Regions from separate parts of the Vibrio sp. JC009 genome, predicted to be linked through region 1. Evidence: predicted binding sites of a transcription regulator. Region 1 holds the regulator's gene; each other region holds the start of a gene.

What was found. Region 1 encodes PurR, which represses purine synthesis genes. Its sites were predicted from a motif close to TNANGNAAACGTTTNCNTNA; they were not measured.
Region 2: the regulator PurR is predicted to act here: its motif matches at 1,883-1,902, upstream of L3Q72_RS16445 (formate--tetrahydrofolate ligase).
Region 3: the regulator PurR is predicted to act here: its motif matches at 1,514-1,533, upstream of glyA (serine hydroxymethyltransferase).

Annotation. Positions count from the first base shown of each region.
Region 1 covers NZ_CP092106.1:1,994,209-1,997,492, forward strand. Annotated here, with positions in the region: gene torR (two-component system response regulator TorR) at 1-387, opposite strand, end outside; gene torD (molecular chaperone TorD) at 633-1,280, shown strand; gene purR (HTH-type transcriptional repressor PurR) at 1,504-2,508, shown strand; cyclic di-GMP riboswitch class I at 2,633-2,740, shown strand; gene L3Q72_RS08890 (TfoX/Sxy family DNA transformation protein) at 2,859-3,284, shown strand, end outside.
Region 2 covers NZ_CP092107.1:330,218-333,501, reverse strand. Annotated here, with positions in the region: gene L3Q72_RS16450 (OmpA family protein) at 1-118, shown strand, start outside; gene L3Q72_RS16445 (formate--tetrahydrofolate ligase) at 115-1,863, opposite strand; gene L3Q72_RS16440 (CreA family protein) at 2,038-2,508, opposite strand; gene L3Q72_RS16435 (flavodoxin) at 2,770-3,267, shown strand.
Region 3 covers NZ_CP092106.1:738,761-742,044, forward strand. Annotated here, with positions in the region: gene treC (alpha,alpha-phosphotrehalase) at 1-590, shown strand, start outside; gene L3Q72_RS03500 (YitT family protein) at 643-1,245, opposite strand; gene glyA (serine hydroxymethyltransferase) at 1,598-2,848, shown strand; gene L3Q72_RS03510 (hypothetical protein) at 3,058-3,284, opposite strand, start outside.

The sequences.
Region 1 (3,284 bases):
ATCTTCCTTTGGATTCTTAGCCAGAGAAATACGCCACAACAGGTTCTTCACCCGAACCAGCAACTCCCTTAGTTCAAACGGTTTGGTGACATAATCATCAGCCCCCATTTCCAGCCCGACGATTTTATCTATGCTATCAGTACGTCCGGTGACAAGAATGATACCGATATCTGACTGGCTTCTCAGCTCACGCGTCAGCATCAGTCCGTCTTCTCCGGGTAAGTTGATATCCAGCATCACAAGATCTACCTCATTTTCACTCAGTACATCCCGCATCTGTTCACCGCTGTCCGCTTCGCTTACCTGGTAACCTTCATTCTGAAAGTAACCCACAAGCTTGCTTCTGGTCACAATATCATCTTCTACTACTAATACATGGCTGCTCATAATCACCGCTTTCATTCAGTCCAGAGTTATTAATGGGATTCTATTCATAACTATTAACAATTCTAGTTCATATTGCCGGAACTGTGAAAAACATTACTGTTTATTGACTCAACGCAAGTATCTGAAGTTGCGTTAATTTTTAAATATAAAGTGTCACATTTTTTCATATTAGTGGTTAGTTTTATTCATATTTTTTGTTTACACTTATAATCAATATATTAATAAGACTTGGTAGGAATTCAGTGATGGAAGAAACAAAAGCGTTTAACGAAAAGAGAGCGGAAATTTATTGGTGGTTATCCAGCCTTTTTGCCAAAGAACTAACTCAAAAAGAGCTTGATGCTTATCAGACACCGGAAATACGTTCATTTTTATCCGGCCTTGGTGAAAATGAGATCTTAAAACCATCAGTCGACAGACTGACAGATGCACTGAACCGCCTGCAGGACAGAGAAGACGCACAACTAGAGCTTGCTGCTGACTTTTGTGACCTGTTCCTGAAATCAGATAAGGGCGGAGCACTACCTTATGCTTCACTGTATATCGGTGACTCTGGCCTTTTGAACGATAAACCCGCTCAGGAAATGGCCGAGCTGATGCAGAAAAAAGGCATCGCCATTCAGGAAGGCTTAAATGAGCCAGCTGACCATATTGCTCTGGAATTAGACTTCCTGGGCAACATGATTATCCGTTCCAACGAGCTGGAAAAGCTGGAACATATTAATGACGCGCTTATTGAGCAAAAAGCCTTTATCGAAAAATATATGCTGAGCTGGTTCCCTCAATTTAGCGAGAAGTGCCAGAAGTTTGATGAATTTGGTTTTTATGCCAGCGTCGCAGCCTTTCTTGTGGACTTCTGCAAACTGGATTGTACATACTTAGGCGGTGAATAGTACCCATTAAGTATATTTGTGAAGAAACGCCCGTTTAGGGCGTTGTCTGCCGAAGCAAATAGGTCTAAAATCGGGGCCGCAATCGATAAAATATGAATCTTGCTGCAAACCGCTATCACTTTTAATAGCGGTTTTTGTGTTTTAATCACAACTCAACCTACTGTTGATAATACTATAATAAACACAAACCATTTGATGTTGGCAGCATACACAGGACAAATTTATGGCCACAATTAAAGACGTAGCACGCCTGGCAGGTGTATCTACCACTACTGTATCCCACGTTATAAATAAAACCCGTTTTGTTGCTGAAACCACCCAGCAAAAAGTAATGGAAGCGGTTAAAGAATTAAATTACGCACCAAGTGCTGTTGCACGCAGCCTTAAGTGTAACTCAACCCGTACCGTGGGCATGCTGGTAACTCAGTCAACTAACCCTTTCCTTGCTGAAGTTGTCGATGGCTTTGAAAGCTACTGCTACCGTCAGGGCTATACGCTGATCCTGTGTAATACCGGCGGTATCTACGAGAAACAGCGTGATTACATCCGAATGCTGGCAGAAAAGCGCGTTGACGGCATTTTTGTTCTCTGTAGCGACCTGACTCCTGAGCTTCAGGAAATGATTGAAGGCCTGACTGATATTCCTAAAGTGATTATGGACTGGGGCCATGGCGAATCACTGTCAGATAAGATTATCGATAACTCAGAAGAGGGTGGCTACCTTGCGACCAAATATCTGATAGAGCGGGGCCACGAAAATATTTTCTGCCTGAGCGGTTTCAGAGACAGAACGCTTTGCATTGAGCGTATTCAGGGTTATAAGCGCGCTCTTGACGAGTTTAATATTGAGTTTAACGAAAAGAACATTCTTGAAGGTAACTTTGAGTGTGATACTGCCGTTGAAGCCGCTGATAAGATTCTGGCGATGGAAAACAGACCAACAGCCGTTTTCTGTTTCAACGATATTATGGCGCTAGGGCTGATGAGCCGCCTGCAGGAAAAAGGCATTCGCATTCCGGAAGACATCTCTGTGATCGGTTATGACAATATCGACCTTGCAGCCTACTACTCTCCACCGCTAACGACTGTGCACCAGCCAAAACGCCGTGTAGGTAAAACCGCGTTTGAAATTCTGCTGGAGAGAATCAAAAACAAGGAGCATGAGCGTCGTATTTTTGAGATGCACCCTGAAATAATCTCGCGTAAGAGTGTTTTGGTTCGTAACTGAGTTGTTAAATAAAAAGAGTTTCTGTTAAATATCTCACCCAATATTACCTATCTTTTTTGAACAAAGATCACGTTAACCATCAAATAGCGTGATCTTTGTTCATTTTTTTACTATATTTATTAGGTCACGACCAAGGCAAACCATTTGAAAAAATGGGACGCAAAGCCACCGGCCTTAGCCTATAATTAGTTTAACCAACTGATTTTAATAGAAAGGCAGCGGGGTTGCCGAAAGCAAATTAGCATTCAGAAAACGCGAGTTTTACCGTTTTCTGACAACAGATCACATAGATTTGCTAATTTTCTCGGAAACAAATTGGTTGAAGCAATTTTTAACCCGAGACAAGCACCATGGATAAACCAGTATTAAAAGATTCACTCAGACTTTTCGAACATTTTGGTAAAGTCAAATCACGTTCAATGTTTGGTGGATTTGGCATTTTTGTTGATGAGACGATGTTTGCTCTTGTCGTAAATGATGCCCTTCATATTCGCTCAAACGATTCTACAATTGAAGAATTCAAAGCTGCTGGCTATAAGCCTTATGTTTATAAGAAGCGTGGATTCCCGGTTGTTACAAAATACTTCGCACTTCCGCAGGACTTTTGGGATGACACTAACGACATCCTGAAAATTGCTGAGCATGCCCTAAATCTCGCTAAGGAAGAAAAGGCACACCAGGCAGAGGAAAAACCAACCCGCCTGAAAGACCTTCCAAACCTGCGTCTGGGCACAGAACGCATGCTAAAAAAGGCCGGGATTAATTCCGTAGCCGAA
Region 2 (3,284 bases), on a different replicon from region 1:
ATCAGCGTCGATTTATACCCGAGGATACGGCGATTACATGCCTAAATGCAGCAACAGTACTAAGTCAGGAAGAGCATGTAACCGGCGTGTGGAGTTATCGTTTGTTATGCAGAACTAGCTTAAACCAGTCACATTCCCGTCTTCATCAATGTCCAGGCTCATAAATGCAGGTTTCTCCGGCAGGCCTGGCATTGTCATTACATTACCTGTCAGTGCGTAGATAAACCCGGCGCCTGCGCATAATCGCAGCTCTTTAATTTCTATCTCAAATCCCTGTGGCGCGCCTTTCAGGGAAGAGTCGCTTGAAATGGAAAGCGGTGTTTTTGCCATGCATACTGCAAGTTTCTCATAGCCAAGGCGCTTGTAATGCGAAAGCTGCTGCTTCGCTTTTTGTGATAATGTCACACAACATGCGCCGTAGCCAACTTCTGCTATGCTCATCAGCTTTTCTTCCAGGCTGTGTTCTTCGCTGTAGAGTCTGTTAAATGACGCTTCGCTGTTACAGGCAAGAACCACCTTTTCAGCAAGCTGTGCCGCTCCGTGTCCACCTTCGGCAAATGAGGTGCTGATAGCAACGGAAACCGGCAGCGTTAGCTCGTCAATTTTGTTCGCCAGCCAATCCAGTTCGGCTTGAGAGTCCTGAGGAAAACGGTTAATGGCAACGACCGCCGGAACGCCATAGCGGGTTACGTTTTTGATATGCCAGAGCAGGTTTTCAAAACCGGCTTCAAGTGCCTTTTCATCGCTTTCAAACAATGAATCGGGCAGGGGTTGTCCCGGTCTGAGATCGTATAGCCCGGAGTTCGCTTTAAGGCCGCGTAAAGTTGCAACGATAACAGCGCAGTCCGGCGCTTTCCCTGATGCCGCTGCTTTAATATTGCAGGCTTTTTCAAAGCCCATATCGGAGCCGAATCCGGCCTCAGTGACGGTATAGTCGCAAAGCTTCAGGGCAACTTTATCGGCAATAATCGAAGAGTTTCCGTGGGCAATATTGGCAAAAGGTCCGGAATGAATCAGGGTGGGAACGCCTTCCAGCGTCTGCATCATGGTCGGCTCTATGGCATCACGCATGGTGACTGTCATGGCGCCGGCCACCTGCAGATCTTCTGTGGTAACTGGGTTTCCTTCCAGATCGTATGCCAGAACAATGCTGCCAATTCGCTTACGAAGATCTTTCAGATCGGATGCCAGCGCCAGAATGGCCATCAGCTCAGAGGCTGCTGAAATATCGAAGCCTTCAGCCCGCTCATAGCCGTTAATGGTTTTGCCGGGCTCGTTGTGGCCAATGGTGACCATACGCAGGGCGCGGTCATTGTGGTCAACAACCCGGCGCCATACCACGTTCTCAGCATCGATTTTCAGTGCCTTTAATCCGGTTTTAGCCTGAAACTCGCTATAACCTAATCTCTGCTCGTGATAGATACGGGCATCGATGGCTGCTGAAGCAAGGTTGTGGGCTGCGGTTACTGCGTGGATATCTCCGGTAAGGTGCAGGTTGAGTTCATCCATCGGAGCAACCTGACTATAACCACCACCGGCAGCGCCGCCTTTGACGCCAAATACCGGCCCCATAGACGGCTGCCTGATGCAGGCTGCGACAGACTGCCTGAGTTTTGCCAGACCCTGAGCCAGTCCAATAGTGGTAACGGTTTTGCCTTCGCCAAGGGGAGTTGGAGTAATCGCGGTAACCAGCACCAGTTTGCCGTCGGATTTATGTGATAAGCGCTCAAGGCAGTTAAGAGATATTTTTGCTTTATAGTGACCATGTGAAACAAATTCGTCCTTCTGCAGGCCGAGTTTATCAGCGATTTGTCCGATTGGTTTGAGTTGCGCGGAACGGCAGATTTCTATGTCACTTAGCATTAATTACCTCATAAATGCGTTACGTAAACGTTTGCGTCGGGATGATACCCTGCAAATATGCTTTGTAAAGGAAAAATAACAGCAATATTTTTTGGTATTTTTGAGGCAGATAGTTATACAGACTTTGATTCGCCATATCCAGCAGAATACTGAATATGGCGTTAAGAGGAGTGGCTATTTCTCCGCAGCTGGTTCCTGATAGGCTTGTGTTCCCCATAGCGGAACGGTTGACAGGCTATGCTTGAAGCTGCCGGAAGTCTCTTTGGTAGAATACGAGAGATACATCAGAGTTTGTGAACCTTCATCATATATTCGTCTTACTTTCATGTTCTTAAAGAAAATACTTTTCGACTTAGTAAACACAACTTCGCCATCTTTGGAACGGTCGATCTTTGCAATCATATCAGCCGTTATTTCCCCGGTTTGACGACAGGCAATAGAGCTGTCGCTGGGATCAGAGAGGCTAAAGTCTGCCTCGATAGAAGCTATATGACAGGTAACGCCGCTGACAATAGGGTCGGTGAGCGTATTTAGCTTAATATCGGTCAGTGTAAACGCACCAAGAGAAACATCTCCGACTTCGTTGCTGTCACAGGCTGTCAGGGCCAGAGTGATAGCAGATAGAGTGACCAGTTTTTTTAACATAATAATTAGCCTGTTAGTGAACGAATGGGTATACCTTTAAAATATTGGTGAAATTGGCATTTTTCAACTCGGGCTAGCATAAAATTTGCAGGAAGATAGAATAGTGACAAATTTTTGAATAGGAAGGGTGCATGAGAGCGGTTTTAGTATTGATACTAGTGTGTGCTTTGGCTGGTTGTGCGTCGAGCCCGGCTGGTTCTGTCTGTAATTCAACGGTTTGTGATATCTGGAACTGATGCAAACCGAACATAGGAAGTTTTTGTGACCACAATAAATGAGTTAGTTGAAAAGAAAAACAGATGGCTTGCCAGTCAGGTTGATGTTAAGTACCCGACAGCGGAAAGCTTGCGCGGAAGGGACTTGTACAGGGAAAGAGAAAAGGCCGCGACCTACGGGCAAATTCAGGCAGAAACGGCAGATGTTCAATCCGGAGAGTATGAAATCTATGAAGTTGATTTTCACAGGTTAACGGTGATGTTTGCGCAATTCGTGTCTGAAGGCTGGAATGATGCCTCTGATAAGGCCTGTGTGCTGGAGTTTCTGGCTCAGATCATCCTTTCGGACGAACACAAAATTTATCTGGGCTTTCAGAAGCAGGTACTGCTCTTTGCCGCTATCATGAGTGCAGATAAGACGCGTACCTTGTTTTCCGACATTACAATTACTTCTTCTGCCTCATCGCTTAATAAATCAACTGTTGCGGGTGTGCTTGCATCCTATCTGAATATTTCTGATCAGGAAGTGTGGTTTAACCAATAGTCTCCGAATAGTGATCC
Region 3 (3,284 bases), 1.3 Mb from region 1:
ATGTGTATCAGGGGGAAGAGATCGGCATGACCAACCCTCACTACACAGATATCAGTCAGTATCAGGATGTTGAAAGTACCAATATGTACGACATTATGGTCAATCAGCAGGGCGTGGAACAGGCTGCAATGCTGGCAATCCTTGACCAGAAGTCCCGTGATAACTCCCGGACACCGATGCAGTGGAACCGGGAAAAATACTCTGGTTTCTCTAAGGGTAAACCATGGCTTGAAGTGGCAGCTAATTATTCAGAAGTGAATGCCGCATCTGCGGTTGATGATCAGGATTCAGTGTTTTATTTCTATCAGAAACTGATTCAGTTGCGTAAAGATATTCCGGTTATCACTAGCGGCGATTATCTTGACCTTCTGCCTGAGCACAAGCAGGTGTTCTGTTATGCGCGCCGTGATAGTAAGCAGACACTTATCTGCGTAAATAACTATTATGGTGAAGAGGCTGAATGTACAGTTCCGGCGGAGTTTGAGCTAAGCAAGGCAAGCTGCCTGCTTTCAAACTACCCGGTGGAAGAGTCGCAAAATAACCTGGTACTCAGGCCTTATGAGTGCAGAATTTTGCTGATTGAGAGCTGATAAGGTGAACTCCTGCACTGGGATTGGTATTACCAGTGCAGGAGTTCTTTAATCAACCATAGGTAACAATATACCGGTTTGGCTTATGGTTCATGGTAAGGACCATATTAATCACAATGGCCCCGGTTACTGACAGGGCGATAGTCCATACTGAAACAAAAAACAGAGAAGCGATCAGTATGCCTGCGTCAATCAGCATCTGAACTTTACCCGCCGGAATGCCTTTTTTATCCTGAATCAGCAGGCAAAATATATTGAACCCTCCCAGGCTGGAGCGGTGACGGAAAAGGATCAGCATTCCCAGCCCCATCAATAGTCCGCCGGCAACGGCACAATAGATTTCATTGATTGAATCCAGCTTAATTACCAGATCGGCGTGATCTGCGAAAATGGAAACCAGTCCCCCGGAAATTACGCTGTTTACCGCAAATGTTTTGCCGTAGCGTTTCCATCCCAGATAGTAAAACGGACAGTTAAGCACAAAATAGAGGGTTCCGAAGGTGAGCGGAATTATCTGATTTAAAAGCAGAGCTAAACCGGCCGTGCCGCCTGTCAGCAGATCCGCTGATTGCAGCAAAAATACGCCCTGCGCAGTGAGAAATGTACCGGTTAAGATGGCAACCCAATCTTCTTTGTGTGTGTGTTTTTCAGCCATTATTAAAATCATCTTACCTATAATGGCTGGAATCTTATTAAAAAACTTATATTTTCTGTAGCTTGGGGGGGAATTTAGTGGTAAACATGTGTAATTCACTTTTTACGGAGTGTAAAGCAGGAAATTGACAGCGGACAACCAGAACTGGTCAGGCCTGCTGTTTAATGAAGTTAATTCACATGGAACATGAAAATTCTGCATAAAGAAATGCTGGCAAGTGGCTTTCTGACTTAAGTCAAATTAGGTAGAATATTGCCACTTATCAGAGTGACGAAAACGTTTGCTCGGAGCATTTTACGTTTCGTTGTGTGGTTTTTAGGAAATTTCAGATTATCTGAGTCAGGAGATACAGATGCTAAAGCGTGACATGAACATCGCTGATTATGATGCGGAGCTATTCGCAGCCATCCAGGAAGAGACTCTTCGCCAGGAAGAGCATATTGAGCTAATTGCTTCAGAAAACTACACCAGCCCACGCGTTATGGAAGCTCAGGGCTCTCAGCTAACTAACAAGTATGCAGAAGGCTATCCGGGTAAGCGCTACTACGGTGGTTGTGAGTATGTAGACAAGGCAGAAGCACTGGCGATTGACCGTGCATGTCAGCTATTTGAGTGTGAGTACGCGAACGTTCAGCCTCACTCAGGTTCTCAGGCGAACAGCGCGGTTTACATGGCGCTTCTTAAGCCAGGCGACACAGTTCTTGGTATGAGCCTTGCTCACGGTGGTCACCTGACTCACGGTTCACCGGTAAACTTCTCTGGTAAGCACTACAACGTCATTCCTTACGGTATCGATGACGCAGGTCAAATCAACTACGATGAGATGGAAGCACTTGCTCTTGAGCACAAGCCTAAGATGATCATCGGTGGTTTCTCTGCTTACTCTCAGGTGGTTGACTGGGCTCGCATGCGTGAAATCGCAGACAAAGTAGATGCTTACCTGTTTGTTGATATGGCGCACGTTGCCGGTCTTATCGCTGCTGGCGTATACCCGACTCCACTGCCGCACGCGCACGTTGTAACAACAACAACTCACAAGACTCTTGCTGGCCCACGTGGCGGTCTGATCCTGTCTAACGCTGGCGAAGACATGTACAAGAAGCTGAACTCAGCGGTATTCCCTGGCGGTCAGGGTGGTCCTCTGATGCACGTAATCGCTGGTAAAGCGGTAGCGTTTAAAGAAGCGATGGAGCCAGAGTTCAAAGAGTACCAGCAGCGCGTGGTTGTAAACGCAAAAGCTATGGTTGCTGAGTTTATCGCTCGTGGCTACAAGATCGTTTCTGGTTCGACAGAAAACCACCTGTTCCTTGTTGACCTGATCGACAAAGACATCACAGGTAAAGAAGCAGACGCAGCGCTTGGTGCAGCAAACATCACGGTAAACAAAAACTCAGTACCAAACGACCCACGCAGCCCGTTTGTGACTTCTGGTATCCGCGTTGGTACACCAGCAATCACTCGCCGTGGCTTCACAGAAGAAGACGCGAAGAACCTTGCAGGCTGGATGTGTGACGTGCTTGATAACATTAACGACGAAGCGGTTATCGAGGCGACTAAGGCTAAGGTTTTAGAGATTTGTAAGCGTCTTCCGGTTTATGCGTAATTAAGAAAGGCCCTGGGCCCTGGGAACGGACTTCGTCCTATGGGCTCTGGGAGTAAGGCGGGTAAGATGGCCTGCTTTGATTGAAATATAAATCCCCGCATTATTTAAAATAAGCGGGGATTTTTTGTTTTCTCGAAAGTTTCTATCGCCACTTTCCCAGGGCCTAACAGGGAGCGCAGCGACCGTCCAAGGGCCCAGGGCCCCAAAAACTACTCGTCCTTATTTATACTAAGCGTAGTCCCCGACTTACACTGAAACGAATAATACCGGCGGCTTTCGTTAAACTTAGACAGGCCTTCGCCGGTGCAGTAGTCGATGTTGATATCACGCATGATTTCAAGGGTGTCTTCACTGTTCATGGTGAACTTAGAACCATCGGCACAGATAATACGTACACGGCCGTCATCGCTGACAGAGTAGACATCCACTTCGGTGT